DNA from 4 places in the Erwinia sp. Eh17-17 genome. Region 1 is predicted to be linked to each of the others. Evidence: predicted binding sites of a transcription regulator. Region 1 holds the regulator's gene; each other region holds the start of a gene.
The links. Region 1 encodes CRP, which controls carbon source genes, mostly activating them, when cyclic AMP is high. Its sites were predicted from a motif close to ATGTGANNNNNNTCACAT; they were not measured.
Positions count from the first base shown of each region.

Region 2: psiE (phosphate-starvation-inducible protein PsiE) is a predicted target of CRP. The motif match lies at 4,239-4,256, and genes of this name have one in related genera.
Region 3: ompW (outer membrane protein OmpW) is a predicted target of CRP. The motif match lies at 1,864-1,881, and genes of this name have one in related genera.
Region 4: ABEH87_RS04505 (arabinose ABC transporter substrate-binding protein) is a predicted target of CRP. The motif match lies at 5,237-5,254, and genes of this name have one in related genera.

Region 1 covers NZ_JBDFQT010000004.1:18,566-26,354, forward strand. Annotated here, with positions in the region: gene tauA (taurine ABC transporter substrate-binding protein) at 1-754, opposite strand, end outside; gene ABEH87_RS12590 (LysE family translocator) at 1,067-1,669, opposite strand; gene ABEH87_RS12595 (hydrolase) at 1,730-2,749, shown strand; gene ABEH87_RS12600 (YheU family protein) at 2,746-2,964, shown strand; gene ABEH87_RS12605 (phosphoribulokinase) at 3,039-3,908, shown strand; gene ABEH87_RS12610 (OsmC family protein) at 4,059-4,466, opposite strand; gene crp (cAMP-activated global transcriptional regulator CRP) at 4,833-5,465, shown strand; gene ABEH87_RS12620 (YccS/YhfK family putative transporter) at 5,523-7,601, shown strand; gene ABEH87_RS12625 (aspartate aminotransferase family protein) at 7,649-7,789, opposite strand, start outside.
Region 2 covers NZ_JBDFQT010000014.1:31,477-39,265, reverse strand. Annotated here, with positions in the region: gene plsB (glycerol-3-phosphate 1-O-acyltransferase PlsB) at 1-2,137, shown strand, start outside; gene ubiA (4-hydroxybenzoate octaprenyltransferase) at 2,269-3,138, opposite strand; gene ubiC (chorismate lyase) at 3,140-3,658, opposite strand; gene psiE (phosphate-starvation-inducible protein PsiE) at 3,763-4,179, opposite strand; gene ABEH87_RS20940 (YjbH domain-containing protein) at 4,333-6,426, opposite strand; gene ABEH87_RS20935 (capsule biosynthesis GfcC D2 domain-containing protein) at 6,426-7,181, opposite strand; gene ABEH87_RS20930 (YjbF family lipoprotein) at 7,178-7,789, opposite strand, start outside.
Region 3 covers NZ_JBDFQT010000001.1:710,309-718,097, forward strand. Annotated here, with positions in the region: gene yciA (acyl-CoA thioester hydrolase YciA) at 1-220, opposite strand, end outside; gene ABEH87_RS03155 (septation protein A) at 296-832, opposite strand; gene ABEH87_RS03160 (YciC family protein) at 908-1,645, opposite strand; gene ompW (outer membrane protein OmpW) at 2,019-2,651, shown strand; gene ABEH87_RS03170 (BON domain-containing protein) at 2,714-3,028, opposite strand; gene trpA (tryptophan synthase subunit alpha) at 3,179-3,985, opposite strand; gene trpB (tryptophan synthase subunit beta) at 3,985-5,175, opposite strand; gene trpCF (bifunctional indole-3-glycerol-phosphate synthase TrpC/phosphoribosylanthranilate isomerase TrpF) at 5,190-6,557, opposite strand; partial or broken gene trpD (bifunctional anthranilate synthase glutamate amidotransferase component TrpG/anthranilate phosphoribosyltransferase TrpD) at 6,560-7,789, opposite strand, start outside.
Region 4 covers NZ_JBDFQT010000001.1:1,023,707-1,031,495, reverse strand. Annotated here, with positions in the region: gene ytfT (galactofuranose ABC transporter, ATP-binding protein YtfT) at 1-538, shown strand, start outside; gene yjfF (galactofuranose ABC transporter, permease protein YjfF) at 531-1,517, shown strand; gene araA (L-arabinose isomerase) at 1,912-3,417, opposite strand; gene ABEH87_RS04510 (ribulokinase) at 3,429-5,114, opposite strand; gene ABEH87_RS04505 (arabinose ABC transporter substrate-binding protein) at 5,487-6,470, shown strand; gene araG (L-arabinose ABC transporter ATP-binding protein AraG) at 6,907-7,789, shown strand, end outside.

The sequences.
Region 1 (7,789 bases):
TGCTGAGGTTATCTTCCTGTTTCAGCCACTGCTGTGGGTTATCGAGATAGGCTTTCTGCGCCTCCAGCGCACTGCGGGCAAAGGCGGTCACCACATCCGGGTGCTGTTGGGCGAAATCTTTACGCACTACCCAGACATCCAGCGTTGGCGATCCCCATTTGCCCACTTGGGCGGAATCGGTCAGCACCTTACCGTCTTTCTCCAGTTGATTAACCGCCGGAGCCCAGACGTAGGCACCATCGATATCACCGCGCTGCCAGGCGGCCAGAATCGCCGGGGGCTGTAAGTTAATGATTTGTACCTGGCCCGGCTTAATGCCCCAGTGCTTGAGGGAAGCCAGCAGGCTGTAGTGCGTGGTGGAGATAAACGGCACGGCGATACGTTTACCGATCAGGTCCTTCGGGTCTTTAATCTCTTTTTTGACCACCAGCGCTTCAGAGTTCCCCAGTTGGGAAGCCAGCAGAAACACTTCAACCGGCAGCTTTTGACTGGCCGCGACCGCCAGCGGGCTGGAGCCGATGTTGCCGATCTGCACATCGCCGGACGCCAGCGCCCGCAGCACGCTGGAACCGCTGTCAAATTTACGCCAGTCGACTTTCGCCCCGCTCTCCTTAGCAAAGGTATCGTCGGCCTGGGCCACCTTTGCCGGTTCGGCCGAGGTCTGATAAGCGACGGTGACATCCACCGCCTGAACGCTGAGTGCCGTCAGTGATAACGCTGCCGCAAGAATTGAAAGCCTGAATTTACCCGCCATAGCCCGCTCCGGAATTTATTGTTATGGGTGAACACCTCCTTTGTAACCGGGCGCGACTATTTCTATAAAGTAATTAAAAATTCTTTTTTATAGCAAAAACTGCTTAGGAGGAATTGTGGATTGGTTAGCTGAAAAGCGGATTTAATGTGACACGCAGGGGCAATCATCCTGGCCCGACCGAAACAGAAGGTCGGGCCCTACGATCGCATGATATGCCGTGGCAGTTTTAAGCCCACAGCGAGCACACTCCCTGCGGGGATGAGGCCAGCCGGTCGTATAGCGAGAAAAAATGTGTGGGAATAACGCCAGGGATCAGTGCCAGATCAGCAGCACGCATGCCGCCGTCAGCAACCCCATAAACACGTTGAAAATGGTCCAGGCGCGGCGGCTGCGCAGGATGCGGCCAATCAGCGTGCCAAAACCTAACCAGATCACACCGGACACCAGGTTGACCAGCGCCATACCGATACTGATGGCGATCACCGAACCTTTATACGCCTCGCCCGCCAGACTGAAGCTGGCCACGGCACCGAGCGCCATCAGCCAGGCTTTCGGGTTAATCAGCTGCAACAGCCCCCCCTGCCAGAATGGCATCGGTGCCGCCGGCGCACTGCCTGTCTCCAGCTTTTCATATTCCGCGCTGCCAATTTTCCACGCCAGCCACAGCAGATAGACGCTACCGGCAATTTTCAGGAACAGGTGAAGCGAGGGGTAAAGAAGAATCAGACCACCGACGCCAAAGGCGACCATCAGCAGCATGACCTGCATCCCGATCATGATGCCAATCAGCAGCATCAGAGAGCGCAGAAAACCAAAATTAGCACCAGAGGCGGTGAGTAACATATTATTAGGGCCTGGCGTGATGGCGGCGACCCAGAGAAAGCCCAGCATTGACAAAAACAGACTCAGTTCCATAGAACGGGTGCTCCTCGCCCCCCTGAAAAATAACTAATCCGACGAAGCTAACAGTGAGCCATGGATCCTACAAGCTCTGACCACATGAATTTTAGTCACCTGAACGACAGCGTTTTCCGTCCGCTGGCCGGGGGCAGCAATCCGCATCTGCAAACCCTTCTGCCGCGTCTGGTGCGCCGCCGCATTACGCTGCGCCCGCACTGGCAGCGCCTGACCCTGCCCGACAGCGACTTCGTTGATCTGGCGTGGAGCGAAGACCCGGCAGGTGCCCGCGATAAACCGCGCGTGGTGCTGTTTCACGGGCTGGAAGGCAGCTTTAACAGCCCTTATGCACACGGCCTGCTGCAGGCGTGGAAAGATCGGGGCTGGCTGGGAGTGGTGATGCACTTTCGCGGTTGCAGCGGCGAACCGAACCGGCTGAACCGCATTTATCATTCGGGCGAGACGGAGGACGCCAGCTACTTTTTGCAGTGGCTGCGTGACGAATGGGGCCAGGTGCCCACCGCCGCAGTGGGGATCTCGCTCGGGGGGAATATGCTGGCCTGCCTGATGGGCAAACAGGGCGAAGACTGCCTGCTGGATGCCGGCGTCGTGGTTTCGGCACCGCTGATGCTGGAACCGTGCAGCCAGCGGCTTGAGCAGGGGTTTTCCCGCGTCTACCAGCGCTACCTGCTTAATCTGCTGAAGCAGAATGCCGCCCGCAAATTACAGGCCTGGCCGGGCACGCTGCCGGTCGACCTCGCCCAGCTCAAATCCCTGCGCCTGCTGCGGGACTTTGATGATGCCATCACCGCCCGCGCGCACGGTTTTACTGACGCCAGCGACTACTATCGCCGCTGTAGCGCCATGCCACTGTTACCCGGCGTGCGTAAACCGCTGCTGATTATTCACGCTAAAGATGACCCGTTTATGACCCCGGAAGTGATCCCCGATATCGCCCTGCTGCCGTCCGGCGTTGAGTATCAGCTGACGCAGCACGGCGGGCATGTGGGTTTTGTAGGCGGCACGCTGCGTAAACCACAGATGTGGCTGGAACAGCGTATTCCGCAATGGCTTGCAACCTGGCTGGACAACGAATGATTATTCCCTGGAAAGACCTTGATAACGAAACGCTCGACAATCTGATTGAATCCTTTGTGCTGCGTGAGGGCACTGACTACGGCGAACAGGAGCGATCGCTGCAACAGAAAGTGGACGATGTTCGCCGCCAACTGAGCAGCGGCGAGGTGGTGCTGGTCTGGTCCGAACTGCATGAGTCCGTCAATATCATGCCGCGTGGCCAGTTTCGCGAATAAGCGGAGATGACTTTGCCCGGCGAAACATGGTACCAATGATCCGTCCGTCAGACCTTTCCAGGGAGTTGTAAGCCATGTCAGCCAAACATCCGGTTATCGCCGTCACAGGATCCAGCGGGGCGGGAACCACCACCACCAGCCTGGCCTTCAGAAAAATTTTCCAGCAGCTCAACCTGCGCGCTGCCGAGGTCGAAGGGGACAGCTTTCACCGTTTTACCCGGCCGGAAATGGACATGGCGATCCGTAAAGCGCGCGATATGGGCAAACACGTCAGCTATTTTGGCCCGGAAGCCAACGACTTTGGTCTGCTGGAACAAACCTTCAGCGAGTATGGCCACAGCGGCACCGGCCAGTCGCGCAAATATCTGCACACCTATGATGAAGCGGTGCCGTGGAATCAGGTACCGGGCACATTTACCCCGTGGCAACCCCTGCCGGAACCGACCGACGTACTGTTTTATGAAGGCCTGCACGGCGGCGTCATGACGCCACAGCACAACGTAGCCGAAAAGGTGGACCTGCTGGTCGGCGTGGTGCCAATCGTCAACCTGGAGTGGATACAGAAGCTGGTGAGGGATACCGGCGAGCGTGGCCATTCGCGCGAAGCCGTGATGGACTCTGTGGTGCGCTCAATGGAGGATTACATCAACTTCATTACCCCGCAGTTCTCGCGCACGCATATCAACTTCCAGCGCGTGCCGACGGTGGATACCTCCAACCCGTTTGCCGCACGCGGTATCCCCTCTCTGGATGAAAGCTTCGTGGTGATCCACTTCCAGGGGCTGGAAGATATCGACTTCCCTTACCTGCTGTCGATGTTACAGGGCTCGTTTATCTCTCATATTAAAACGCTGGTGGTGCCGGGAGGCAAAATGGGGCTGGCGATGGAGCTGATTATGGGGCCGCTGGTCAAAAATCTGATTGAAGGCAAGAAAATCGGCTGAGCGGCTCCAGGTGGGATTAAATATTCACGTGCAGCCATTGATACCCTATGTCGCAATCAGGTCGAAAAAATCTCCGCTGATAGCGAGAGCACAGCGATTACTGACGCTTTTCCACCAGGCCTGCACCGGCATTAACCCCAGTGACAGTCATCAGGACAGCTCAATGACTTCGTAGCTGTGCGTCATTTTCACCCCGCTGCCCAGCATAATGGCCACCGAGCAATACTTCTCTGCGGAAAGATCGACCGCGCGGGACACCGCCTTATCCCCCAGCGCTTTGCCGCTGACGATAAAATGCAGATTGATATGGGTGAAAATACGCGGGGCCTCTTCACGACGCTCTGACGTTAACTTCACCTCACAGTCGGCCACATCGTGACGGCCTTTTTGTAAAATAGAGACCACATCAATGGCGCTACAGCCTCCGGCCGCCATCAGCACCATCTCCATCGGGCTGGGTGCTTTATCCCCTGAGTTTCCATCCATCAGAATCTGATGGCCAGATGAGGATTCTCCCAAAAATGTCAGCCCTTCAACCCATTTAACACGTGCCTGCATAACTAAATCCTCGAATTCATTCAGTTACCGCAGAGTACGCCGCGCCAGGAAAAACGGCAATGCTCCCTTTTTCAAATTATGCTGAAGCGAGACAACAGAAGACAGTCTGGTAAAGCTGTGCTACAAACAAAGCTGCAATATTTTACTGGCATGAGAATGCAAGGTAAAAACGGGACGACAGCACGAGCCATGCTCTTAACAGAGGCCCGTATCATTTCCTATGGGAACGCTTGAATATTTCAACGCCTGGCAGGGACTCATACCCTGATACCCTAAATATTTCGCGCAGCAGGCCAGCGGCGACGCCGCTGCAGCACGTAGAATACAGGGTAGATTAGGCACGATTACAACAGAGGATAACAGCGAATGGTTCTCGGCAAACCGCAAACAGACCCTACTCTCGAATGGTTCCTGTCACATTGCCATATTCACAAATATCCATCCAAAAGCACGCTGATTCATCAGGGTGAAAAGGCGGAAACCCTCTACTACATCGTTAAAGGTTCTGTAGCGGTGTTAATCAAGGATGAAGAAGGCAAAGAGATGATCCTCTCTTACCTCAACCAGGGCGACTTTATTGGCGAACTGGGCCTCTTTGAAGAAGGTCAGGAGCGCAGTGCGTGGGTACGTGCAAAAACAGCCTGTGAAGTGGCTGAAATCTCCTACAAAAAATTCCGTCAGTTGATTCAGGTGAATCCTGACATCCTGATGCGCCTGTCTTCACAAATGGCGCGTCGACTGCAGGTCACATCAGAGAAAGTGGGTAATTTAGCTTTCCTTGACGTTACCGGGCGCATTGCCCAGACGTTACTGAATCTGGCGAAGCAGCCTGATGCCATGACTCACCCGGATGGTATGCAGATTAAAATCACCCGTCAGGAGATCGGCCAGATTGTTGGCTGTTCCCGCGAAACCGTTGGCCGTATTCTGAAAATGCTGGAAGATCAGAACCTGATCTCCGCACACGGTAAAACTATCGTTGTTTACGGCACACGTTAACCGGCTCTGACCCCACGGCGCGACGCCCTGTCGCGCCGTTTTTATTTGGTGTGGATCATGTGGCGGCGAATCATCTATCATCCCGAAGTTAACTATGCGCTCAGGCAAACGCTGGTGCTGTGTTTACCTGTGGCCATTGGCTGGATGCTGGGTGAACTGCAAAGCGGTCTGCTGTTCTCTTTGGTGCCTGCCTGCTGTAATAACGCCGGTCTTGATACCCCGCACAAACGCTTCTTTAAACGCCTGATAGTGGGCGGTGGACTGTTCGCCTTCAGCAGTTTTTTAATCCAGTACGCCGGAGCCGAAGGCGTGCCGCTGCCGGTGATCCTGCTGGTCATGGCATTATTGCTGGGCGTGACCGGTGAAATCAGTCCGCTTCATGGCCGTCTGTTACCCGCTTCTCTGATCGCTGCCATCTTCACCCTCAGCCTTGCCGGGCGGATGCCGATGTGGCAGCCACCGCTGTTGTATATTCTTGGCACCGTCTGGTACGGCGCATTTAACTGGTTCTGGTTCTGGCTGTGGAAAGAGCAGCCGATGCGCGAAACCCTCAGTCTGCTATACCGCGAGCTGGCCGACTACTGCGACGCCAAATACACCCTGCTCACCCGACTGACTGACCCGGAAACTGCCCTGCCGCCGCTGCTGGCACGCCAGCAGAAAGCGGTCGATCTGATTAACACCTGCTACCAGCAGATGCATATGCTGTCCGCCAGCCGCGATAACCACTATCAGCGCCTGACGCGGGCGTTTCAGGTGGCACTCGACTTACAGGAACACATTGCGGTCAGTCTGCATCAGCCGGAAGAAGTGCAGAAACTGGTGGAGCAGAGCCACGCTGAGGCGGTGATCCGCTGGAATGCCCAGACCATTGCCGCCCGGCTGCGGGTGCTGGCGGATGACATTCTCTACCACCGTTTTGCGCAACGTTTCACCATGGACAAACCGCTGCAGGCGCTGGAGAAAATCGCCCGTCAGCATCCGGATAACCCGGTGGGTAACTTTTGTTACTACCACTTCAGCCGCATTGCACGGGTACTACGCACCCAGCGCCCGCTGTACCGTCGCGACCTGATGGCCGACCGCCAGCGCCGCCTGCCGCTGCTTCCCGCGCTGAAAAGCTACCTGTCGCTGAAATCCTCGGCCCTGCGCACCGCCGCACGCTATGCCGTTATGCTGACCTTTGCCAGCTCTCTGGCACTGTTCTTTAACCTGCCGAAGCCTTACTGGATCCTGATGACAGTGATGTTTGTCAGCCTTAATGGTTACAGCGCCACCAGGGTACGTATTCAGCACAGAGCGCTGGGTACGCTGGCCGGGCTGGTGATTGCCGCCACCACGCTGGGCCTGCATGTCCCGGAGTCCTGGGTGCTGCTGATCATGCTGGCCATCACCCTGGTGAGCTACCTGTTTATCCGTAAATTTTACGGCTGGGCCACGATTGGATTTACCGTCACCACCGTTTATTCGCTGCAATTGCTGTCCCTCAACGGGGCGCAGTTCCTGGTGCCGCGCCTGCTGGATACGCTGATAGGCTGTCTGATTGCGTTTGCCGGCATGATCTGGCTGTGGCCGCAGTGGCAGAGCGGGTTGATGCGTCAGAATGCGCACGACGCGCTGGAAACCTATCAGGAAGCCCTGCAGATGCTGCTGGGCAGTGAGCAGGAGGCGGTGAAGCTGGCGTACCAGCGGATGCGGGTCAATCAGGCACATAATGCGCTGTTTAACTCACTGCATCAGGCGATGCAGGAGCCGGGCTTTAATTCCCGCTATCTGTCTGATATGCAGCTGTGGGTAACGCACAGCCAGTTTATTGTTGAACATATCAACGCCATGACCATCCTGGCGCGTGAACACACCATGCTGACCCCGTCGCTGGCGGAGCGCTATTTACAGTCATGTGAAATCGCCCTGCAGCGCTGTCAGCAGCGCCTGGAATATGACGGGCCCGATTCAGGGAGTAACGTGCTGGACGCGCCGGAAGATTTCCATCAGGGTCCGGTGACGATTATGGAACGGCATGTCAAACGGATCCTGGGCCATCTCAGCGTGATGCACACCATCTCGTCACTGACCTGGAGCCAGCGCCCGCATCACGGTCGCTGGCTGTTACGGCGGTTGGGGAAATCATCGTAAATACCCCGGGGGCGATCGGAAAAAAGGTCGCCCCTGGGGTCGGGCGATCAGTTCAGTACGTTTTCGACGGCGGTCGCGAAGCGCGCCATGCCTTCGGCAATATCGGCCGGCTCAATCACCAGCGACGGCGCAAAGCGTATCACGTCAGTCCCTGCCACCAGCACCATCACACCCGCTTCTGCCGCAGC
Region 2 (7,789 bases), on a different contig from region 1:
CCCGAACGTGCAGTCGGTCAAACTGTTCCACGAATATCTGGACCTGCACCGTAATCATCCTGAACTGGATGTGCAGATGGTCCCGGTCTCGGTGATGTTTGGCCGTGCGCCCGGTCGCGAGGTTCAGGGTGACGAACAGCCGCACCTGCGGATGCTCAACGGCATCCAGAAGTTCTTTGCGGTGATCTGGCTGGGTCGTGACAGCTTTGTGCGCTTCTCTCCGATGGTCTCACTGCGCCATATGGCCACGGAGCACGGTACGGATAAGATTATTGCGCAGAAGCTGGCCCGCGTGGCGCGTATGCACTTTGCCCGTCAACGTCTGGCGGCTGTCGGCCCTCGTCTGCCGGTCCGTCAGGATCTGTTCAATAAACTGTTACAGTCCAAAGCGATCGCCAAAGCGGTCGATGATGAAGCGCGCAGCAAGAAAATCTCCATTGAAAAAGCCCAGCAGAATGCCGTTGAGCTGATGGAAGAGATCGCCGCCGACTTCTCCTACGAAGCGATTCGTCTTACCGACCGCATCATGGGCTGGACCTGGAGCAAATTGTACCAGGGGATCAACGTCAACGGCGGTGAACGCGTGCGCCAGCTGGCACAGGACGGTCATGAAATCGTCTATGTTCCCTGCCATCGCAGCCATATGGACTATCTGCTGCTCTCCTATGTGCTGTATCACCAGGGGCTGGTGCCGCCGCATATTGCTGCCGGTATCAATCTGAACTTCTGGCCGGCCGGCCCGATTTTCCGCCGCCTGGGGGCGTTCTTTATCCGCCGCACGTTTAAGGGCAATAAACTCTACTCCACGGTGTTCCGTGAATACCTCGGCGAGCTGTTCACCCGGGGCTATTCCGTTGAGTACTTCGTGGAAGGGGGCCGTTCCCGTACCGGTCGCCTGCTCGACCCGAAAACCGGCACCCTGTCGATGACGATTCAGGCCATGCTGCGCGGCGGCAACCGCCCGATTACTCTGGTGCCGATTTACATCGGATACGAGCACGTGATGGAAGTGGGAACTTACGCCAAAGAGCTGCGCGGCGCGACCAAAGAGAAAGAGGGCTTTATGTCGATGGTGCGGGGCCTGCGTAAGCTGCGCAACCTCGGCCAGGGCTATGTCAACTTTGGGGAACCTCTGCCGCTGGTCGCCTATCTGAATCAGCAGGTGCCAGAATGGCGCGAAGCCATCGACCCGATCGAAGCTCAGCGCCCGGCGTGGTTAACGCCGGCAGTCAACGACATCGCCCAGAAAGTGATGGTGCGCATCAACAACGCAGGGGCGGCCAATGCCATGAACCTGTGTGTCACCGCGCTGCTGGCCTCGCGCCAGCGTTCGATGACGCGTGAGCAGCTGACCGAACAGCTCGACTGTTACGTGCAGCTGCTGCGTAACGTGCCTTACTCCCCTGACTCGACCGTACCGGATATGACCCCGGAAGCGCTGCTGGAACATGCGCTCAGCATGAACAAGTTTGAGCTGGAGCAGGACAGCATCGGTGAGATCGTCGTACTGCCGCGCGAGCAGGCCGTGCTGATGACCTATTATCGCAACAACATTCACCATATGCTGGTGATGCCGTCGCTGATTGCCGCCATTCTGATGCAGCACCGTGAGCTGAGCCGCGCCGAACTGCTGCGCCAGGTTACCGTCATCTACCCGATGCTGAAAAGCGAACTGTTCCTGCGCTGGAGCACGGATGAACTCGGGCAGGTGCTGGACTTACTGGTCGCGGAAATGGCGCGTCAGGGCCTGCTGGTTGCTGAAGAGAGCTGCCTGCGTCTGAGCGCGGGTCGTTTCCGCTCCCTGCAGCTGCTGGCTGCTGGCGTTCGGGAAACGCTGCAACGTTACTCCATTACCTTCTCTATCCTCAGCGCTAAGCCGACGATTAACCGCGGTACGCTGGAAAAAGAGAGTCGCACCATGGCACAGCGCCTGTCGGTTCTTCATGGCATTAATGCGCCAGAGTTCTTCGACAAGGCGGTGTTTACCTCGCTGGTGTTAACGCTGCGTGATGAAGGCTATATCAGCGACTCTGGTGATGCACAGGTCGAGCGAACGCAGCAGGTTTATCAACTGCTGGCCGACCTGATAACCCAGGACGTGAGAATGACAATCGAGAGTGCTGTAGAGCACGACTGACAGGATTGCGGCGGGTATGTCTGAAGGGCCGACCATTTTTGGTCGGCCCTTTTTAGTAACCGCATCCACACCGGTTATTTTGCATCGTGTAGGGTTCAAGCCTGAGAACGAGCATGCCCGTCCCCTGCCCGCTATAACCAGATGCCCAGAATCACGCCCACAAACAGCGTGAATCCTACCCAGTTATTATTCAGGAATGCCTTAAAGCACAGCTCACGCTGCCGCCGGGCGATCAGCTTCTGCTGATGCACAAAGAAAATACCCGCCACCAGGACTGACCAGTAAAATACCCCGTTAAGCTGCAACCGCCAGCCCACCAGCGCCATCAGACACAGCGTCGCCAGCTGCAGCAGACCGACGATCAGCTTGTCAAAGCGGCCAAACAGGATGGCGGTTGATTTGACGCCAATCTTCAGGTCATCATCGCGGTCGACCATCGCATACAGCGTGTCATAGGCCACCGTCCAGCAGATGTTCGCGAGAAACAGCAGCCAGCAGGTTAAGGGCACGCTTTCACTGACGGCAGCCCAGCCCATCGGAATTGACCAGCCAAACGCCGCGCCCAGCACCACCTGCGGCAGATGAGTATGGCGCTTCATAAACGGATACATCCACGCCAGCGCAAGGCCCCCCAAAGACAGCCAGATGGTCATCTTGTTCATGGTCAGCACCAGCGCGAAGGAGACCAGCACCAGGCCGGCGAACAGCAGCTTCGCTTCGCGCGTGGTCACCGCACCGCTGGGCAACGGGCGCTCACGGGTACGCTTCACGTGGCCGTCGATTTTACGGTCGGCAAAATCGTTGACCACGCAGCCTGCCGCCCGCATAAAGAATACGCCCAGCACAAACACCAGCAGCACGTTCAGCGGCGGCATTTGCATCCCGGCCAGCCACAGCGCCCAGAGTGTTGGCCACAGCAGCAGCAGGGAACCAATCGGTTTATCAATACGCATCAGTCGGCTAAAAGCCGAGAGCTTACTCATTGGCAACGTTCTCTGCATGCTACTTTGCCTCCAGGCTGGCGTAGAGCGGGGAAGCCGGTAAAAACAGTTCGGTCAGTAACAGCGGTTTCCCCGACAGCCGCAGGCGCGAACGCCTTCCCCACAGTTCGGCGCTGTGGCCAACATCAATGAAGTCACGCGTCAGGGTTGAGGAGGCAAACAGGTAGCGGCCCAGCGGCACCGTGCCCAGCTGTTGCAGCTTCTGCTCCGGGCCGTTCAGGGTGGATTCCGGCACCAGTGTTCGCGCCACCAGCCAGGGCACCCCGTCACCGCAAAGTTCGATTTCCCGCAGCCAGTAGCGCGGTTCCATCGGTAACAGTGCGATATCCTCTGCCGCTTCCTGCGCGCTGATAAATCCTTCGCGCAGCAGGTTAACCGTCACCTGCTGGCAGTGACGTTCAAAGCGACGGGTCATGGAATCGACTTCCATCAGCCAGTCCAGCAGGGGGGCGGTTAACAGGGGGGATGAATCCGGCAGCCAGTTGATCGCGCGCAATTGCGACAGCGCGTTCTCAGCCATAACACTTCTCCGCAAAATCTTCGATGCGTCAGTGTAACGCAGACGCTGGCGGCAAACCTATCAAAGCAGGGCATTTAGCCACGAAATTGTGGCTGATTTTCCGGTTATTCGCGCTTCAGACGGTTGCTGTTGGCCAGCCACAGCGTAACGACCAGGATCAGAATAGCGATCGCATAGGCCAGGGTATCAAACGGGTTTTTATGGTCAACGATAATCAGGCGAATAATGGCCGTGATACCAATGTAAACAAAGTAGCGCAGCGGGAAGTGGTAGCCGGACTGGAAATACTTAATGATCAGCGCGATAAACTCAAAGTAGAGAAAGTAGATCACGATACCTTCAATCAGCAGATAGGAGGAGGTCTGCTCTCCGGTATTCAGCAGCACGTTACCAAGATGGATGGTTTCTTTGCCAAGAAAGATGATCAGGATACAGGCCAGAACAATCAGGCCGGTGTTTAAAACCATTTGCAGGGCAAAGGCCAGCCGCGTGGCAGGCGTGTTACGTTCCTGGGAAGTCATGGTGTGCCTCAAGCATATTGTTATCCGTCGGGAATGCCGACGGATAACAATATGCTTGAGTGTGATGCAGATCACAACATTTCGATGAGGATTAACATGCGACGCGAAGAACGGGCGACCAGGAAAATAGGTCGCCCGGTATTAAACCGTGAACTAACGATAATTGGCGTCGCGGTCGCTCGTCATATCGTACAGCTGGTACTTACGGCCCAGCATCTGCCCGCCATCACGCGTCAGCGGTGTCCAGTTAACCTGCGCACGGCCACGGGTTGGTGAAACGCTGAAGACATCCATCGGTACAGAGATGTAGAAGCCCTTAGTGAAATCACCTTCGCCGTAATCTTCTGCCGAAACGTTAGTTTTCGTAGCATAAGCCCCGACGGTAATCCCGCTGTCGAAGCGCTTCGACACATCGACCGTCACGCCCTTGTCTTCCGCCAGATACTGCCCGACGCTGGCTTTCACCAGCACGTTACGCATGAACCACGGCTGCCAGTAACCGGTCACATTGCCGACTTTGGCACTGTAATCGTTGAACTTCATCATGTTGTCCCAGTCACGCTGCTTGACGTAGTTAGCATCCACGCCAATCGCCCAGCTGGCATCCAGCGGACGGTACAGCACTTCGCCACCGGCACCGCCATACATGGTTTCCAGATACCCGCCATAGACCTGGCCGTAGAAACCATTGCCAAGTTCGCGCATGTAGTTGGCCTGCAGGTTATTCACGTAAACGTTGTTTTCAACGTAGTCGCGAATATGAGTACGCACACGTGGCAGCGTGGAGTCTGACGGGGCACCGTTGTAGTTAAACTTGTCGTAGTTGTTGGCAAGGTTGCCAAACAGGCTGCCGTCCAGCAGTAAATGGTCCGTCAGCCAGAAACTGGCGTTCGCCATCACGCCCACCTGGTACAGGTAGAAACTTTCTGGCCCCCCCACCGACTGGTTCAGCACCGGCGACAGGCTGTAGTTCAGGCGATCGCCATCGATGCGGAAGCCCTGCTCGGTATGCCCCGGATCCACCGGATTAACCCGCTGCTGCTGCAGCGTCTCTTCACGCCCCAGCGGATAACCTGCCAGCTGGCGTTGCAGGCTGCCCACGTTGGTTTCGGTGGTGACCTGCGGCATATGGCTGCGCGTTTGCGTCACCCGCAGCGTATCCACGCCCTGCGGCAGATGGTTGGCAAGGATGACGTTGGCGCGATCGACGCCGCGCTGCGTATCACGGTACTTATACTGCTCCCCGGTGACGATCATCGTGCTGCCGTCCACCTGGATATTCGGTGCGTTCAGCCCGGCGTTATACTTCAGGTCGGTCAGCTGATTGGCCGTCACCGTAGGTTCAAGGAAGCGATCCTGCGGCTGCGGATTATATTCCGGCTTCGGCGTATCGCGCTGGTTCTGGTGCAGGTCGTTAAAGTTAGTACGCAGCGTGAAGCCGGCCATAAAGGTGTTGCCACGCTCATAGCTGACGTTCACATCTGCCCAGTCGGTAATACGGTAGATCGCCCCGACGTTGACCTTGCTCTTCTGCTCCAGACGCCCGGCGAAGTCATCCTGGTAGTCGTTGCCTTCATATTCCATTTTCAGGCGCAGCGGCTGCCACGGGGTCTGATACTCAATCCCGCCGAACAGCGCCGTTGGCCCTTTGAACATCTCGCCGCCGCTCACCGAGCCGGCCGTTCCGCTGCCTTCACTCCGGTAGCAGTAACTTTCACTGGCCGAGCAGAACGGGTTCTTGATGGTGCCGCTGTTACCGATGTAGCCCCAGCCGAGGCCGAGGGTAAAATCAAACGGCCCCCAGGCTTTGGTTGCCACCAGATATTCACTGTCGAACAGCCCGGTGCCGCCGAGATCACGTGAACCGACGGAGACTTCCGGCAGCCAGAAGCCCTCTTCCCACAGGCGCAGCTTGAGATCGAACGCCTTATCTTTGTAAGTCTGATTACCGGAGAAGCTGGACACCGCACTGTATTCGCGGGTTTTCACATCGGTATAGCGGATAGTGGCTTCCAGCCACGGGAACAGCTGCACCGAGGAGGAGTAAAAGTGATACTGATCGTTATAGCGGTAGTTCAGGCTGAACTCGCCCTCTTTGGCCATACGCGCAGTCGGGACCTGCATCAGGCCAACGCCGCCAAAGTCTGACTGCGACGGGCCAATCGGGTCCGGGTAGGTAGCAGCCTGAGCCTGGCAGGCACAGGCGACGGAAAGTGACAGCAGGCTGAGAAGATAACGTTTTTTCATCAGTCAGGGATCCGGTGCGTCAGAACAGAAACGATCTGCTGGTTGAGATCGGCATAGGCGCTCGGCAGCGTCCAGGAAGAGAAGCCTACAAAGATGATGCTGCCCGGCTGCGGCTCAAAATGACGGCGGTTCCAGTACGCTACCGGCACCTCTGTCACATCGCCCGCAGGAGAGATCACCTGTGCCGTATTGCGCTCACCGCCGCTCAGGCGCGGATGCGCATCCAGATACTCAACGGCGGAACGCCCTGCCGCCCACGGGGTTTTACCGGCCTGCTCCACCACGCCCGCGAGCGTGACTGAGGTTGGTCGTTGCAGGGTATATACGCTGTATTCCCCTTCCAGCGTGCGATTAGCCTGCGGCTTTAAGCGCACCCAGTCCGGGTCCAGATTGACGATCTGCCGTCCCGTCACCTTCAGCGCAGCAATTTGCTGGCGCACGTTCTCAACCACGGCCGCCTGTTCAGCGTCATCGTCGTTTTTCAGCCGATCGCGCCAGGTCTGCAGGCGTGCCAGCAGCTGTTGCTGCTGCTGTAGCGCCACCGCCGTAGCCAGCTTTTCACCGATCACCGTGCCGGGCCACCAGGTTTTCTGCGCCAGCTCCGGGCGCGCCACCAGCTGTGCAAGGTTGGCCACGTGGTCGACCGCTACAGGCTGTGCCTGTCCGGGATAGAAGATGCTCACCCGGCCATCGGCCTGGGCGTGCAGCGACAGCGATGCCACCATCCCTGCGAGAATAAGGGTTATTTTTTTCATGATTTCGCAGGCTTCAGAATGGTGGATTCAACAGGGAGGTAGTCAGCTCCCAGCGTTTGCAGTGACTGACGCACCTGCCCGCTGGAGATATCGACCCAAAACGTATTGCGCCAGGAGCGACCGTTTTCCGTCGTGGACACGTCTTCCTGCCAGACGCGGCAGGCAACTGACTGACCAGCCAGTTGCAGCACCTCGTCTTTCTGACGGGTAAAGTGGGAAATCGCGGTATCGGCCTGAGGCTTGCCGTCCTGCGTCCAGCTCAGGGTACGGGTCCAGCTTGCCCCTTCAGTGAGGTGCAGCGCATCGCGTAGCGGATCGTTTTCGAGGTTACTGACTTCGTTCAGGTTATCTGCCAGGCCAAGGGTTTTCACCAGACGCCCCTGCTGGGTCACCAGCATGGCTTTATCGCGGGTGATCCATTTCTGCTGTCCGTTTTCGTTGAAGCCCAGCACCACAAAGATTTGCTGACCTCCATTCACCCGCAGATACATGCTGGCGTAGGGCATCGCGTCAATTTGTTCGTTAGTCATCTGGATGTCGTCAGCGCCAAGAAAAGCCAGCTTGACGGTTTCACCCAGTCCTTTTTGCGTTTGTGTACAGGCCTGAAG
Region 3 (7,789 bases), on a different contig from region 1:
CGACATCGCCTACCGCGACGGGTTTCAGAAAGGTCATCCCGTCTGCACGTACCGTCACCACGCGTCCTTCCGCCAGCTCTTTTGCCAGAATGGCGCCGCCGATATCCATCTGTGACATCAGCCAGCCACCAAAAATATCGCCATTGGCATTGGTATCTGCAGGCATCGCTAATGTACGCAGCACCATCTCGCCCTGCGGTAATCTCTGTTGTTCACTCATTGTTGTGCTCTCGAAATTGCTGACTTCCGAAAATGATATAACGCGCCTGGCAGGTGGCTGCCGGGCGCAGGACGGTTATTTTTCTTCTTGTGGCATCAGACGATAAATATAGACGCCGCTTAGCAGTGTGAACAGCAGGGTGAGTGCGCTCAGACCAAAGACTTTGAAGTTCATCCAGGTATCCTGAGAGAGCCAGAACGCGACATAAATATTTGCCAGGCCGCAGGCGAGGAAAAACAGCGCCCAGGCAATATTCAGGCGACGCCAGGCGAATTCAGGCAGCTGGATCTCTTTACCTAACATTTTCTGAATCAGCGGCTGTTTCATAAACAGCTGGCTGAACAGCAGAGCAGCGGTAAACAGACCGTAAATGATGGTCACTTTCCACTTAATAAAGTCCGGGTTGTGGAATGCGATCGTCAGGGTGCCAAATACGGCCACCAGAGCGAAGGTAATCAGCGACATTTTTTCCAGCTTACGGTACAGCATCCAGCTGACGACCAGCGCAAGACCGGAGGCGACGATCAGCGCACCAGAGGCGACGAAGATGTCGTACAGCTTGTAGAAAACAAAAAACACTACCAGGGGGAGAAAGTCGAGTAACTGCTTCATAGCGCTTCCAGGTAACAGACTAAACCGCAATATGATTAACCAGTGGATTGCCTCTGTCGAGGCAATCCTGATTAATTAACGTAACAGCATATAGAGGCGTGACAGATAGATAATCAGAATGGCTGACACCAGATTGCTCAGCGCATTGATCACCACGGAGGCCACATCGGGCGGCAGGCTCAGCAGTGAAGAGGCCAGCAGCAGGAGGATCAGTTTTGCCACAATCCATAACACCACTGCGGGAGCAATCAGTCGCATCTGACGCCATCCAAGACGGACGCTGGCGCGCATAGCAGCGAAGACACCGACTTTTTCTGTTGCCAGGATCACCGGCGACAGCGCCAGAGTGACGGCGAACAGTACACCGGGAACGACCAGCACCATAAAGCCGAGCTGGATAACCAGCGTCATCAAAAATGTCATCAGTAACAGACGCGGCAGATACGGAGCCGAAGCGCCGATAGCGCGCAGGGCGCTCACACGCTGGCCGGAAGACACCATTGGGATCAGGCACAACATACCGCCCAGCAACAGCACATTTCCAACCAGTGAAGCGAAGGTCCCTGCCGCTGAAGCACGCAGCAGGACGTGCTGCTGTTCCGGTGACATGTTCTGCACCATCTCCATCAGGCTGCTGGCTGAACCAGCGGCACCATCACCCAGAATCTGCATCTGTTCAGCATCGGGCGTCAGCGCCTTGCCGATCATCATGGTGATAAATGAGGTCAGTAACGCCATCAGTGCAATAGTAACCAACTGATGGCGGAAAAAGTTCCCCGTGTCACGGTATAGCGAACCCGCCGTGATAGACATGTACTCTCCTTGAAAGACCGGTGTTATAGACCCGGCGATTGTACATGTTCAGAAGGGGTGCTGGCACTCAGATTGACATAACTTTCGATTTAAGAAGGCATTACCCCTCTTTTTGACCTTTTTTGATCTCCGGCCACTTTCCCAAATCTTACCAGGTGAAGCCGTAATTTGTTTTATCCCTCCGGCGCCATAAGATAAAGATTAGGTCAGTGCGGGAAATTTGATCTAAATCAAGTCTATGTTTTTTATCAAGTTTACAGCGTTTTATTCACATGCAATTTAGCGTAAATCAGCGTAGATATGTGTCTTCATCTCGCATTAAGGCCTCGCAGCAGGTCACGTGCTTACAACAAATTTTAACAAAGGAGTGGTTATGAAACTGAAGGTACTTGCACTGTCGGTTATCACATTGTTGCCAGTGATGGCCTCGGCACACCAGGCCGGAGATTTCTTTATTCGTGCAGGTTCTGCTACCGTCCGTCCGACCGGTGGGTCTGATGATGTGCTGGGGCTGGGCGAATTTCATGTGAATAATAATACTCAGATGGGCCTGACCTTTACCTACATGGCCACGGATAATATCGGGATTGAGCTGCTGGGCGCCACGCCGTTCCGCCATAAAGTCGGCCTGCGTTCGACGGGCACCCTGGCGACCGTACACCAGCTGCCGCCAACGCTGATGGCTCAGTGGTATTTCATGGGGGATACCAGCAAATGGCAGCCGTATGCCGGTGTCGGTGTTAACTACACCATGTTTTATAATACTGACTTTAATCAAACCGGGCGCGATGCCGGGCTGAGTAATCTGAGTGTGAAAAACACCTGGGGCGTGGCCGGGCAGCTGGGGCTGGACTATCAGTTAACGCCTGACTGGATGATAAACGCTTCCGTGTGGTACATCGATATCGACACCAAAGTGCGCTTCAGCGCGGGCGATAATCGCCAGAGCATTGATACACACATTAACCCGTGGGTGTTCTTCTTCGGCGCGGGCTATCGTTTCTGAGTCCATCATCATCAGAGACAAGAAAGGCGCGAATTTCGCGCCTTTTGATATTTAGCAGGAGGTTACTTAATCTGCATATTATTGACGACGGACTTCACGCCTGCCACACCACGCGTCACCTGCACGGCACGGTTAGCGGCCTGCGGTGAGCTGACAAAACCACTCAGCTGAACGCGACCTTTGAAGGTTTCAACGTTGATTTCCGTCGACTTCAGCGATTTATCACCAAGTAACTCCGCTTTCACCTTGGTCGTCACCACCGTATCGTCAATATAGCCACCGGTGCCTTCTTTCGTTGGCGTTGGCGCACAGGCGCTGACGGAAAGGGCTACCACAGCAGCAATAACTAAACCCGATAAGACTTTAAACAATTTCATTGCATCTCTCCCTGTCATCATCATAAGGCAGTACCAGCATAAGTGCGGTCCACATTAATAGTTGTTCAGAGAAGGCAAGAAAGCAAATTTGAAATGTGAGAAATAGAAAGAAAATAATGCCTTATCACCACAATAAGGCATTAACAGAGATTAGCTGAGAGTAGCGGCTTTCAGCGTGCTGGCAAAGGCAGTCAGCTCTTTCAGCATCACATCCGGTTGGGACAGATTCTTTTCAATGATTCTGACAATCGCTGAGCCAGAAATCGCCCCGGCCGCGCCGGAACCGATCGCCTCTTTCACCTGTGACGCTTCCGAAATACCAAAGCCCTGCAGTGCCGGGGCCGCGTGGTATTCACGTAGCTTATCGACCAGATGCTTCAGCGGCAGATTAGCGCGATTTTCCGAACCGGTGACCCCGGCGCGTGACAGCAGATAGGTGTAACCCCGGCCGTGCGACGCGATTTCACGCAGCAGATCGTCGCTGGCGTTTGGCGGGCAGATATAGATCGGTGCGACGTTATGACGCATCGCAGACTGGCGGAAAGGGGCTGACTCTTCCACCGGCACGTCGGCAATCAGCACCGAATCCACGCCCACCTTCTGACAGAGAGCATAGAAGCTATCAATACCGTTGGAGAACACCAGGTTAGCGTACATCAGCAGGCCAATCGGCAGCTCCGGGTATTTCTGGCGCACGGTGGCCAGCATCTCAAAACATTGTGACGGTGTCACGCCTGCTGCGAAGGCACGCAGGTTAGCGTTCTGGATCGTCGGGCCATCCGCCAGCGGGTCGGAGAACGGAATGCCCAGCTCCAGGGCGTCTGCGCCGCCAGCGACCAGCGCATCAATAATCTGCAAAGAGAGTTCCGGCGTGGGATCGCCGAGGGTGACGAAGGGGACAAACGCGCCTTCTTTACGCTCTGCCAGGCGTTTAAAACAGAGATCGTAACGTTCCATCAGATTTCTCCCTTAGCAGTGAAAATGTCATGCACGGTGAAAATGTCTTTATCGCCACGGCCGGAAAGGTTCACCACCAGCAGTTGTTCTTTCTCCGGCTCCTCGCGCATCATTTTTAGCGCGTGGGCCAGCGCGTGAGAGGACTCCAGCGCGGGTATAATCCCTTCGCTGCGGCACAGGGCTTTAAACGCGTCCAGCGCTTCATCGTCGGTGATTGAAACGTAATCAGCACGGCCGGTGCTGTTAAGATGAGCGTGCTGCGGTCCAACAGACGGGAAGTCCAGCCCGGCGGAGATGGAGTACGACTCTTCAATCTGGCCGTCGCTGGTCTGCATCATCGGTGACTTCATGCCGAAATAGATCCCGACGCGACCGTGCTTGAGCGGCGCACCGTGTTCACCACTGTCGATACCGTGCCCGGCAGGTTCTACGCCGATCAGGCCAACGCTGGTGTCATCAATAAAGTCGGCAAACATGCCGATGGCGTTAGAACCGCCGCCGACACAGGCAATCAGCGCATCCGGCAGGCGACCCTCTTTTTCCAGAATCTGTGCTTTGGTCTCTTCACCGATCATGCGCTGGAACTCACGCACGATGGTCGGGAACGGGTGCGGGCCCGCCGCAGTGCCCAGCATGTAGTGCGCGGTCTCATAGCTGCCCGACCAGTCGCGCAGCGCCTCATTACAGGCATCTTTCAGCGTGGAAGAGCCGCTGTGTACCGGGATCACTTCGGCACCCATCAGCTTCATGCGAAACACGTTCGGAGACTGACGCTCAATATCTTTGGCGCCCATGTAGATACGGCACTTCAGGCCCAACAGAGCGCAGGCAAGGGCAGATGCCACGCCGTGCTGACCGGCACCGGTTTCAGCGATAATTTCGTTTTTACCCATGCGCTTTGCCAGCAGAGCCTGGCCCAGCACCTGATTCGTTTTGTGCGCGCCGCCGTGCAGCAGGTCTTCGCGCTTCAGGTACAGGCGAGTTTTAGTGCCTTTTGTCAGATTTCTGCACAGCGTCAGAGCGGTCGGGCGACCGGCATAGTTTTTCAGCAGATCGGTAAATTCCGCCTGAAATGCCGGGTCGCTTTGTGCGCCGATAAACGCTTCTTCCAGCTGCTCCAGCGCAGGCATCAGGATCTGCGGCACGTACATGCCGCCAAATTCACCAAAATACGGGTTTAATTTGGTCATGTTATTTTCCCTTATCAGTAGGCTTTCAGCGTCTGAAACACTGAAGCAATTTTACCGGCATCCTTCACGCCGGGGGCACTTTCCACGCCGGAGTTGAAGTCCAGCCCCGCACAGCCAAGCTGTGCTGCCTGTACGCAGTTATCTGCGCTGAGGCCGCCGGCCAGTAAGACATTATCAAGGTTTTCACCCTGCAGCAGCGCCCAGTCAAAGGCGGTGCCGCTGCCGCCGTTGCCGTGGTCGAAGACGTAACGGTCAACGTCATCCCAGTCGCGGGCGGGCAGGCTATTGCCGATGCTGAACGCTTTCCAGATCTGCACTGTTTCCGGCAGCTGGCTGCGCAGCTGGGTCACATAGTCCCGGTCTTCGTCACCGTGAAGCTGCACGGCAGAAAGATTTAGCTGCTGCGCATAGGTGACAACGTCACTCATTTTATTATTGCGAAACACGCCGACATACTTCAGGGCGGCTCCCTGCATCACCTGGTGTGCCTGTTCAACGCTGATCTGGCGGGGAGAGCCTTCGGCGAAGATCAGACCGCCGTACAGTGCCCCGGCCTCCAGCGCGCTGCGGGCATCCTCTGCACGCGTCAGGCCACACACTTTATTGTCACCGATAATCACCCGGCGTACCGCTGCGCCAAGATCCTCTTCGGACATCAGTGCAGAACCGATGAGAAAACCGTTAGCAAAATGGCTCAGCTCGCGCACCTGCGCATAACAATTGATGCCGGACTCGCTGATCACCGTCACGCCGTGGGCAACTTTCGGGGCCAGGCGGCGGGTACGGTCAAGGTCGATGGACAGGTCGCGCAGGTCGCGGTTATTAATGCCGACCACCTTCGCACCCAGTGCGGTAGCGCGCTCCAGCTCTTCGTCACTGATCACTTCCGTCAGCACGCCCATATTCAGGCTGTGCGCCACCGCCGCCAGCTGGCGGTACTGCTCGTCATTCAGCACCGACAGCATCAGCAGGATGGCATCGGCCTTATAGTAGCGCGCCAGGTAAATCTGGTACGGGTCAATAATAAAGTCTTTGCACAGCACCGGCTGGGTGACAATGCCGCTGACGATGGGCAGAAAATCAAAGCTTCCCTGAAAGTATTTCTCATCCGTCAGGACCGAGATAGCAGACGCATAGTGCTTGTACACACCGGCAATCACCGCCGGGTCAAAGTCTGCGCGGATCAGCCCTTTGGACGGAGAGGCTTTCTTACATTCCAGAATAAAGACGGTACGGGCGCCTTTCAGCGCATCATAGAAACTGCGCGTAGCGGGAGTGATGTCATTCTGGAAGGTGGCCAGCGGCTGCTGCTGCTGACGTTCCGCCAGCCACAGCGCTTTATCCTGGACGATTTTTGTGAGTACGGTTTCCGTTTCCTGCATGATTATCCTCTTGCTGCCAGTGCGATCACATGCTCATAGGCTTTGCCGCTGCGAATGGTTTTCAGCGCCTGCTGTGCGTTGTGACGTAAGTCTTCGTGACCAAAAATTTTCAGTAACAGGGCGACATTTGCCGCCACGGCTTCCTCGTGCGCCAGCTCGCCATTACCCTGAAGTAAACGCGCCAGAATGTCACGATTTTCTTCCGGTGAACCCCCGGCCAGCGCCTCCTGCGGATGACTGTTCAGACCAAAATCTTCCGGGGTGAGCTGGTAGCTGGTGATCTCACCGTCACGCAGTTCGGCCACATGGGTCGCGCTGTGCAGGGCCACTTCATCCATGCCGCCACCGTGAACCACCGCCGCACGCTGATAACCCAGCACCTTCAGCGTCTGAGCGATCGGCAGTACCAGCTCCGGGCTGTAAACGCCAATCACCGCCAGCGGAGGACGCGCCGGGTTAATCAACGGGCCGAGCACGTTAAAAATCGTGCGGGTCTTCAGTTCCTTACGTACCGGCATCGCATGGCGGAAGCCGCTGTGATACTGCGGCGCGAACAGGAAGCAGACGTTCAGTTCGTCCAGCGCCTGACGGGCCTGGTCAGCGGGTAAATCCAGGCTGATGCCGAACGCGGCCAGCAAATCGGAGGAACCGGACTTGCTGGATACGCTGCGGTTACCGTGCTTGGCGACTTTCAGACCACAGGCAGCGGCAACGAAGGCGCTGGCGGTGGAGATATTAATGCTGTTGCTGCCGTCGCCGCCGGTGCCCACGATATCGGCAAACGGATAATCCGGGCGCGGGAAGGGTTTTGCATCTTCCAACAGGGCGGTGGCCGCTCCGGCAATTTCTGCAGGCTGTTCGCCGCGGACTTTCATGGCAATCAGCGCCGCTGCCAGCTGTGTCGGTTCCAACTGCCCGGTAATAATGGCGGAAAACAGCTGGTGGCTCTCTGCCTGCGTCAGGATCTCGGCCTGGTATAATTTTTCCAGAATAGTATTCATCGCTATCTCCTTGATTACGCCAGCGCCCAGGCGAGGGTTTGTTCCAGCAGGCGAGCCCCCTGGCTGGTGAGAATGGATTCCGGGTGGAACTGGAAGCCACAGACGCGGTTGGCGTCGTCGCGTACCGCCATCACCATGCCGTTATAAGCGGCATTGACCGTCAGTCCGTCGGGGATGTTGCTGCCGACCAGCGAATGATAGCGTGCCACCGGCAGTGGATGACTTAACCCG
Region 4 (7,789 bases), on a different contig from region 1:
CTTCGACAGCGATGCGCTGGCGCGGCTTGGCAGCGGCACGCTGCTCCTGCTGCCGGTTCCGGTGTGGATAACGGTCGCCCTGGCGCTGCTGGTCTGGCTGCTGACGCGAAAAACTGCACTCGGCATGTTTATTGAAGCGGTGGGCATTAATCTGCGCGCGGCGCGCAATGCGGGTGTTAACGGCTGGCTGGTGGTCATGAGTACCTATGTGCTCAGCGGGCTGTGTGCCGCCGTTGCCGGGCTGATTGTTGCTGCGGATATTCGCGGTGCCGATGCCAATAACGCCGGCCTGTGGCTGGAACTGGATGCTATCCTGGCGGTGGTGATCGGCGGGGCATCGCTGATGGGCGGTCGCTTTAATCTACTGCTGTCGCTGATTGGCGCGCTGATTATTCAGGCGATGAATACCGGGATCCTGCTGTCCGGTTTCCCACCTGAGCTGAATCAGGTCGTCAAAGCGGTGGTGGTGATGCTGGTACTGCTGCTGCAATCCCCGCGCTTTATCCAACTGTTTAAAAGAGGGCACCGCCGTGATTAAACGTCATCTGCCGTTAATGATCACCCTGCTGGTGTTTGTAGCGGGTTATCTGTTCTGCCTCAGCCAGTTTCCGGGGTTTGCCTCAACCAGGGTGATTGCCAATATCCTGACGGATAATGCGTTCCTCGGCATCATCGCCGTCGGCATGACCTTTGTTATCCTCTCCGGCGGTATCGACCTGTCGGTCGGGGCGGTGATTGCCTTTACCGGCGTGTTCCTCGCACGATTAATCGGCGACTTTCACGTTGATCCGTGGCTGGCCTTTGCGCTGGCGATGTCGCTGGGCACCGCATTCGGGGCATTTATGGGCTGGCTGATTGATGCCCTGAAGATCCCGGCATTTATCATTACCCTCGCCGGGATGTTTTTCCTGCGCGGCTGTAGCTATCTGGTAGCAGAAAGCTCGTTACCGATCGATCATACCCTGTACGCCACGCTGTCCTCAATGGCGTGGAAAATCCCCGGCGGCGGGCGTCTCAGCCTGCTGGCGGTGATTATGCTGGCGGTGGTGGCGCTGGGAATTTTACTTGCACACCGCAGCCGCTTTGGTAATCAGGTCTACGCTATTGGCGGCAATGCCACCTCGGCGCAGCTGATGGGGATTTCCACCCGCAGCACCACGGTGCGCATTTACATGCTGTCTTCCGGGCTGGCGACGCTGGCAGGCATCGTGTTCTCCATCTATACCTCTGCGGGCTATGCGCTGGCCGGGATGGGCGTGGAGCTGGATGCGATTGCATCCGTAGTGATTGGCGGTACGCTGCTGTCCGGTGGGGTTGGCACCGTACTGGGAACCCTGTTCGGCGTGCTGATACAGGGGCTGATCCAGACATGGATCAACTTCGATGGCACCCTGAGTTCGTGGTGGACCAAGATTGCGATTGGCATACTGCTGTTTGCCTTTATCGCGCTACAGCGCCTGCTGACGGTGATGTGGGACCGCCAGCAGAATGCGCCGGTGAAACGGTTGATATCATAAAAGTGTGACGCAAGGGGCGAGCCAACAAGGGTCGCCCTCTGCGCTAACCTGCCTGTGGCAGCGGGATTAAACATCATGCTGTTGCAGATAACGCCACGCGTACTCGCAAAATCCTCGCCGCCGGTGGTCGTCTTCTCGGCAAACAGCACCCCCATGCATCCGATAGTCACTACCGCTGGTTACAGCGCGGAGGTCTCGCAGGAGACAATGCTCTGCACATTATCATTCCCCAAAAATCACAGGGTTTTCAGCTATCGGCTTGAGTGGTCTCTATAACCTGGCCGGAGTGACCAGCAGATATTTAAACAGGGTGAGGGGGCGGCAGGAGGGAATCTGGCAGGCGGTAAGGCGGACCCTTTCCTGGTCCGCCCTTACTGTTCTCAGAATAAGGATATTAACGCTGATTCAGGCGATAGTACGCTTCATTCCAGCGCAGGGCGTCGCGGAAGCCGTGCAGGGTGGTCTCTTCATCGATAACCAGCACTTCAATTCCGTTCAGCTCGGCATACAGACGCATATCTTCCACCGTCAGCGCCTGGCTGAACACGGTGTGGTGAGCACCACCGCCGAGGATCCAGGCTTCGGATGCGGTAGCAAGCGATGGCTGGGCGCGCCACAGGGCGCGGGCCACCGGCAGCTTTGGCAGCGCCTGAGGCTGTTCAATGGCATCCACCACGTTAACCAGCAGGCGGAAACGGTCGCCCATATCAATCACGCTGGCATTCACCGCGCGTCCCGCCGGGGCGGAGAAGATCAGACGGGCCGGATCGGCTTTGCCGCCAATGCCCAGCGCCTGGACATCCAGCAGCGGTTTGGCTTCACGCGCAATGGTCGGGCACACTTCCAGCATGTGTGAGCCCAGCACCAGGTCGTTACCCGGTGCAAAATGGTAGGTGTAATCCTCCATAAACGAGGTGCCACCCGGTAAATCTCCCGCCATGACCTTAAATACGTGCAGCAGCGCGGCGGTTTTCCAGTCACCTTCACCGGCAAAACCATAGCCCTGCTGCATCAGGCGCTGTACCGCCAGGCCCGGCAGCTGCGTCATGCCGTGCAGGGTCTGGAAGTTAGTGGTGAAGGCCCGGCAGCCTTCGCCGTCGAGGAAACGCTTGATCCCCAGCTCAATACGGGCGGCATCCAGTACGTTCTGGCGTTTGTCGCCGTTGACGGCCGCCGCAGCGCTGAATTCGTAGCTGCTCTCATACTCATCGACCAGCGCGTTCACGTCGCCGTCGCTGACCTGGTTGATTACCTCCACCAGGTCACCCACGCCCCAGCCGTTAACGGCATAACCGAACTGAATTTGCGCCGCTACTTTATCGCCTTCGGTCACTGCCACCTCGCGCATGTTGTCGCCAAAGCGCGCGACCTTGAGCTGCTGGCTGGCCTGCAGGGCGGCGGCACCGCGCATCCACTGGCTGATGCGCTGCTGTGAGCGCTGATCCTGCCAGTGGCCGGTGATCACCTGATGCGGCAGACGCATGCGCGCGCCGATAAAGCCGAACTCACGGCCGCCGTGTGCGGTCTGATTCAGGTTCATAAAGTCCATATCCATGCTGTCCCACGGGATCTCCGCGTTGAACTGAGTATGGAACTGTAACAGTGGCTTATTCAGAATCGACAGGCCGCCGATCCACATTTTGGCCGGGGAGAAGGTGTGCAGCCAGGTGATGATGCCCAGACAGCTCTGGTCATGATTGGCCTCACGGCACAGCGACAGCGCTTCATCGGGCGTTTTCACCAGTGGCTTCAGGTGCAGCGGGAAGGGCAGAATGCCCGCACGGTTGAGGCCATCCACCACCTGCTGACCGTGCTGCTCGACCTGGCGCAGGGTTTCCGCACCGTACAGATGCTGTGTACCAATCACAAACCATACGCTGCGGGCGTTTAACTGTGTCATAAAACGATTCCTTAACTGACTGATGAGGGTTGTGGAGCAAACTGCGGTTCCGCCAGTTCACACCATTGAAGATAACGCTGATAAAGCTGCTGGAAGCGGGCGACGCGCGCCGGATCGGGTTGCAGGGTCTGGTCCAGCGGGCTGGCCATCTGCGCCTGCGCCGACGGAATATCGGCATAGACCCCAGCGGCAACGGCGGCAAAGATGGCAGCGCCCAGCGCACAGCACTCGTCGGAGGCGACGATATCCAGCGGACGATTCATCACGTCACAGCACACCTGCATAATCGCCGGTGATTTACGCGCAATACCGCCAAGCGCCAGCACCTGCTGTACCGGGATATCCTGTTGTTCGAAGCACTCCATAATGGCGCGGGCACCAAAGGCAGTGGCGGCGATAAAACCGCCGAACAGCGTCGGGGCGTCGGTGCCGAGGTTAAGGTCGGTGATCACCCCTTTCAGACGCTGGTTAGCAAACGGGGTGCGGCGGCCGTTAAACCAGTCAAGTACCACCGGAAGGTGGTCGAGCTGTGGATCGGCAGCCCATGAGGCCGTTAATTGTTCCAGTAATCCCTGCTGAATGGCTTCCAGCTGGGTTTTCAGTTCCGGCTGCTGCTGCGCCGCCTGCACCAGAGGCCAGCTCAGCAGGCGGCTGAACCAGGCATACATATCGCCAAAGGCTGACTGCCCGGCCTCCAGCCCAATCATTCCCGGCACCACGCTGCCGTCCACCTGACCGCAGATCCCTTTGATAGCGCGGTCAGCCACGCGGTCAGCGTCGGCAATCAGAATGTCGCAGGTGGACGTACCAATCACTTTCACCAGCGTATACGGCTGCGCTCCGGCACCGACGGCACCCATATGGCAGTCGAATGCACCGCCGGAAAGGGTCACCTGACCCGGCAGCCCCAGGCGCTGCGCCCATTCGGCACTCAGCTGGCCTACCGGCACATCGGCAGTCCAGGTGTCGCTGAACATCGGGTGGTCGAGGTCCGAGGTCAGCAGCGGATCGAGAGCATTAAGGAACTGCGCGTCGGGAAGCCCCTGCCACAGCGGGTGCCAGAGCGACTTATGACCCGCCGCACAGCGCCCGCGTTTCAGGTCGGCCGGGGCCGTAGTGCCGCTCAGCAGCGCCGGCACCCAGTCGCACAGCTCTACCCAGGAAACCGCCGCTTCACGCACCGCCGCATCGTTGCGGCTGATATGCAGAATTTTCGCCCAGAACCATTCTGAGGAGTAAATACCGCCGATAAAGCGCGAATAATCCTGGTACTCGCCGCTGTGGCACAGCCGGGTAATGGCTTCCGCCTCTTCAATGGCGGTATGGTCTTTCCACAGCACGAACATGGCATTCGGGTTGTCGGCAAATTCAGGCCGCAGCGCCAGCACCCGACCTTCGCGATCGATGGGCGCCGGGGTTGACCCGGTGGAATCCACCCCGATGCCGACCACGTTTTGGCGCTGCTCAGGCGTCATTTTAGTGACAACGTCACGAATAGCCTGCTCCAGCGCATCAATATAGTCCTGGGGATGATGGCGGAACTGGTTGTGGGACGGATCGCAGAAGCGTCCGGTTTTCCAGCGCGGATAAGCCACCACCTGCTTGTACAGCTCGCGACCGCTGGCGCACTCTACCGCCAGCGCCCGCACCGAGTCGCTGCCGAAATCCAGACCGAGGGTAATCGCACCCTTTTGCATAGTTGCTCTCCGTAATGTTCAGAACAGACTTTTTTAATGTTCCTCTATCCTGGAAACATGGCGGCGGAGTGGTTAGGTGCGGCTGGCTGCATATATGTACTTTCCTGTCATCAGGTACGGGAATGTGATGGGCTTCAAATGTTGCGTATCGGTTAAATTTGCTGAATAGATGGACAAAACGACTGTAATTTCAGGGTGTGATAGCGCTCTACAAATTTCCATTTACTTGCGGGTAAAACTAGCGCACTACCGCCACTGTTATGACGTCAGTGCTCAGGTAAGGTGTTGTTTAGAAGCTTTTAAATTTTCCTACAACCGATTGTTACCGTTTACATAATCCCGCCTCAGGCGGGCACTGAGCCGGAGAGCCTCATGCACAAATTCACTAAAGCGCTGGCCGCGATTGGCCTTGCTGCTGTTATGTCACAATCCGCTATGGCGGAATCCATGAAGCTGGGTTTCCTGGTGAAACAGCCGGAAGAGCCCTGGTTCCAGACGGAATGGAAATTCGCTGACAAGGCCGGTAAAGATCTCGGCTTTGAGGTAATTAAAATCGCCGTGCCGGACGGTGAGAAAACCCTGAATGCTATCGACAGTCTGGCCGCCAGCGGAGCAAAAGGCTTCGTCATCTGTACGCCCGATCCGAAACTCGGTTCGGCGATTGTGGCCAAAGCACGCAGCTACGGGCTGAAAGTGATCGCCGTTGACGACCAGTTCGTGACGGCAAAAGGAAAGCCGATGGACACCGTGCCGCTGGTGATGATGGCCGCCACCAAAATTGGCGAGCGTCAGGGGCAGGAGCTGTATAAAGAGATGCAGAAACGTGGCTGGGACGTGAAAACCACCGCCGTGATGGCGATTACGGCCAATGAGCTGGACACTGCCCGCCGCCGCACCGGTGGCTCCATTGAGGCGCTGAAAGCGGCCGGGTTCCCGGAAAAACAGATTTACCAGGTCCCGACGAAATCCAACGATATTCCCGGTGCATTTGACGCCGGTAACTCTCTGCTGGTTCAGCATCCTGAGGTGAAAAACTGGCTGATCGTCGGCATGAACGACAACACCGTGCTCGGCGGCGTGCGTGCCACCGAAGGTCAGGGCTTCAAGGCGGCTAACGTGGTAGGCATCGGTATTAACGGTGTGGATGCGGTCAGCGAGCTCTCCAAAGGCAAGGCGACCGGCTTCTATGGTTCTCTGCTGCCAAGCCCGGACGTTCACGGCTATCGCAGTATCCAGATGCTGCACGACTGGGTCACCAAAGGGGTTGAGCCTGCCAAATTCACCGAGGTCACCGATGTGGTACTGATTACCCGCGATAACTTCAAAGCTGAACTGGCGAAAAAAGGCCTGATGTAAGGCACTGGCGAAGGGGCGGACCTTTATCCGGTCCGCCCGAAACGGCATGCCCCGGTATTCGTAGGGGCGGACCTTTTTTTCCGGTCCACCCGAAACGGTATGCCCCGGTATTCGTAGGGGCGGACCTTTTTTTCGGTCCACCCGAAACGGCATGCCCCGGTATTCGTAGGGGCGGACCTTTTTTCCGGTCCACCCGAAACGGCATGCCCCGGTATTCGTAGGGGCGGACCTTTTTTTCCGGACCGCCCGAAACGGTATGCCCCGGTATTCGTAGGGGCGGACCTTTTTTTCCGGTCCGCCCGAAACGGTATGCCCTGATATTCGTAGGGGCGGACCTTTTTTTCCGGACCGCCCGAAACGGCATGCCCCGGTATTCGTAGGGGCGGACCTTTTTTCCGGTCCGCCCGTAACAGACGTCCCAAATGCAGGAGACACCATGACCTCGCAACCGCCGTATCTGAGTTTTCACGGTATCAGTAAAACCTTTCCCGGCGTCAAAGCGCTGCAGGACATCAGTTTTGACTGTTATGCAGGGGAAGTGCATGCCCTGATGGGCGAAAATGGCGCGGGCAAATCGACGCTGTTAAAAATTCTCAGCGGAAGCTACCAGGCGAGCGGCGGCGAAATCCGCCTGCAGGGCCAGCCGGTCAACTTCCAGAATACCACCGACGCGCTCAACGCCGGGGTGGCCATCATTTATCAGGAACTCCATCTGGTGCCGGAAATGTCGGTGGCAGAAAACATCTTCTTAGGTCAGCTACCGCAGCGCGGCGGGCTGGTCAACCGTTCCCGTCTGCGCAGCGAAGCCGCGCGTCAGCTGAAAACCCTGGGTATGGATGTTGACCCGGATCTTCCCCTGAAGTATCTCTCTCTCGGTCAGTGGCAGATGGTGGAGATCGCCAAAGCGCTGACGCGCAATGCTCAGGTGATCGCCTTTGATGAACCGACCAGCTCGCTGTCTGCGCGTGAAATCGATCAGCTGTTCCGGGTTATCCGCCAGCTGCGGGCTGACGGACGCGTGGTGCTGTATGTCTCTCACCGCATGGAGGAGATCTTTGCCCTCAGCGATGCCATCACGGTATTTAAAGATGGCCGCTATGTGCGCACCTTCACCGATATGACCACCACCGGCAATGATCAGCTGGTGCAGGCGATGGTCGGGAGAGATATCGGCGATATCTACGGCTACCGCCCGCGCGCGCAGGGTGAGGTTCGCCTGCAGCTGAACAACGTGCATGCCAGAGGGGTGCGCAGCCCGGTGTCATTCAGCGTGCGCGCCGGGGAAATTGTCGGGCTGTTTGGCCTGGTCGGGGCCGGGC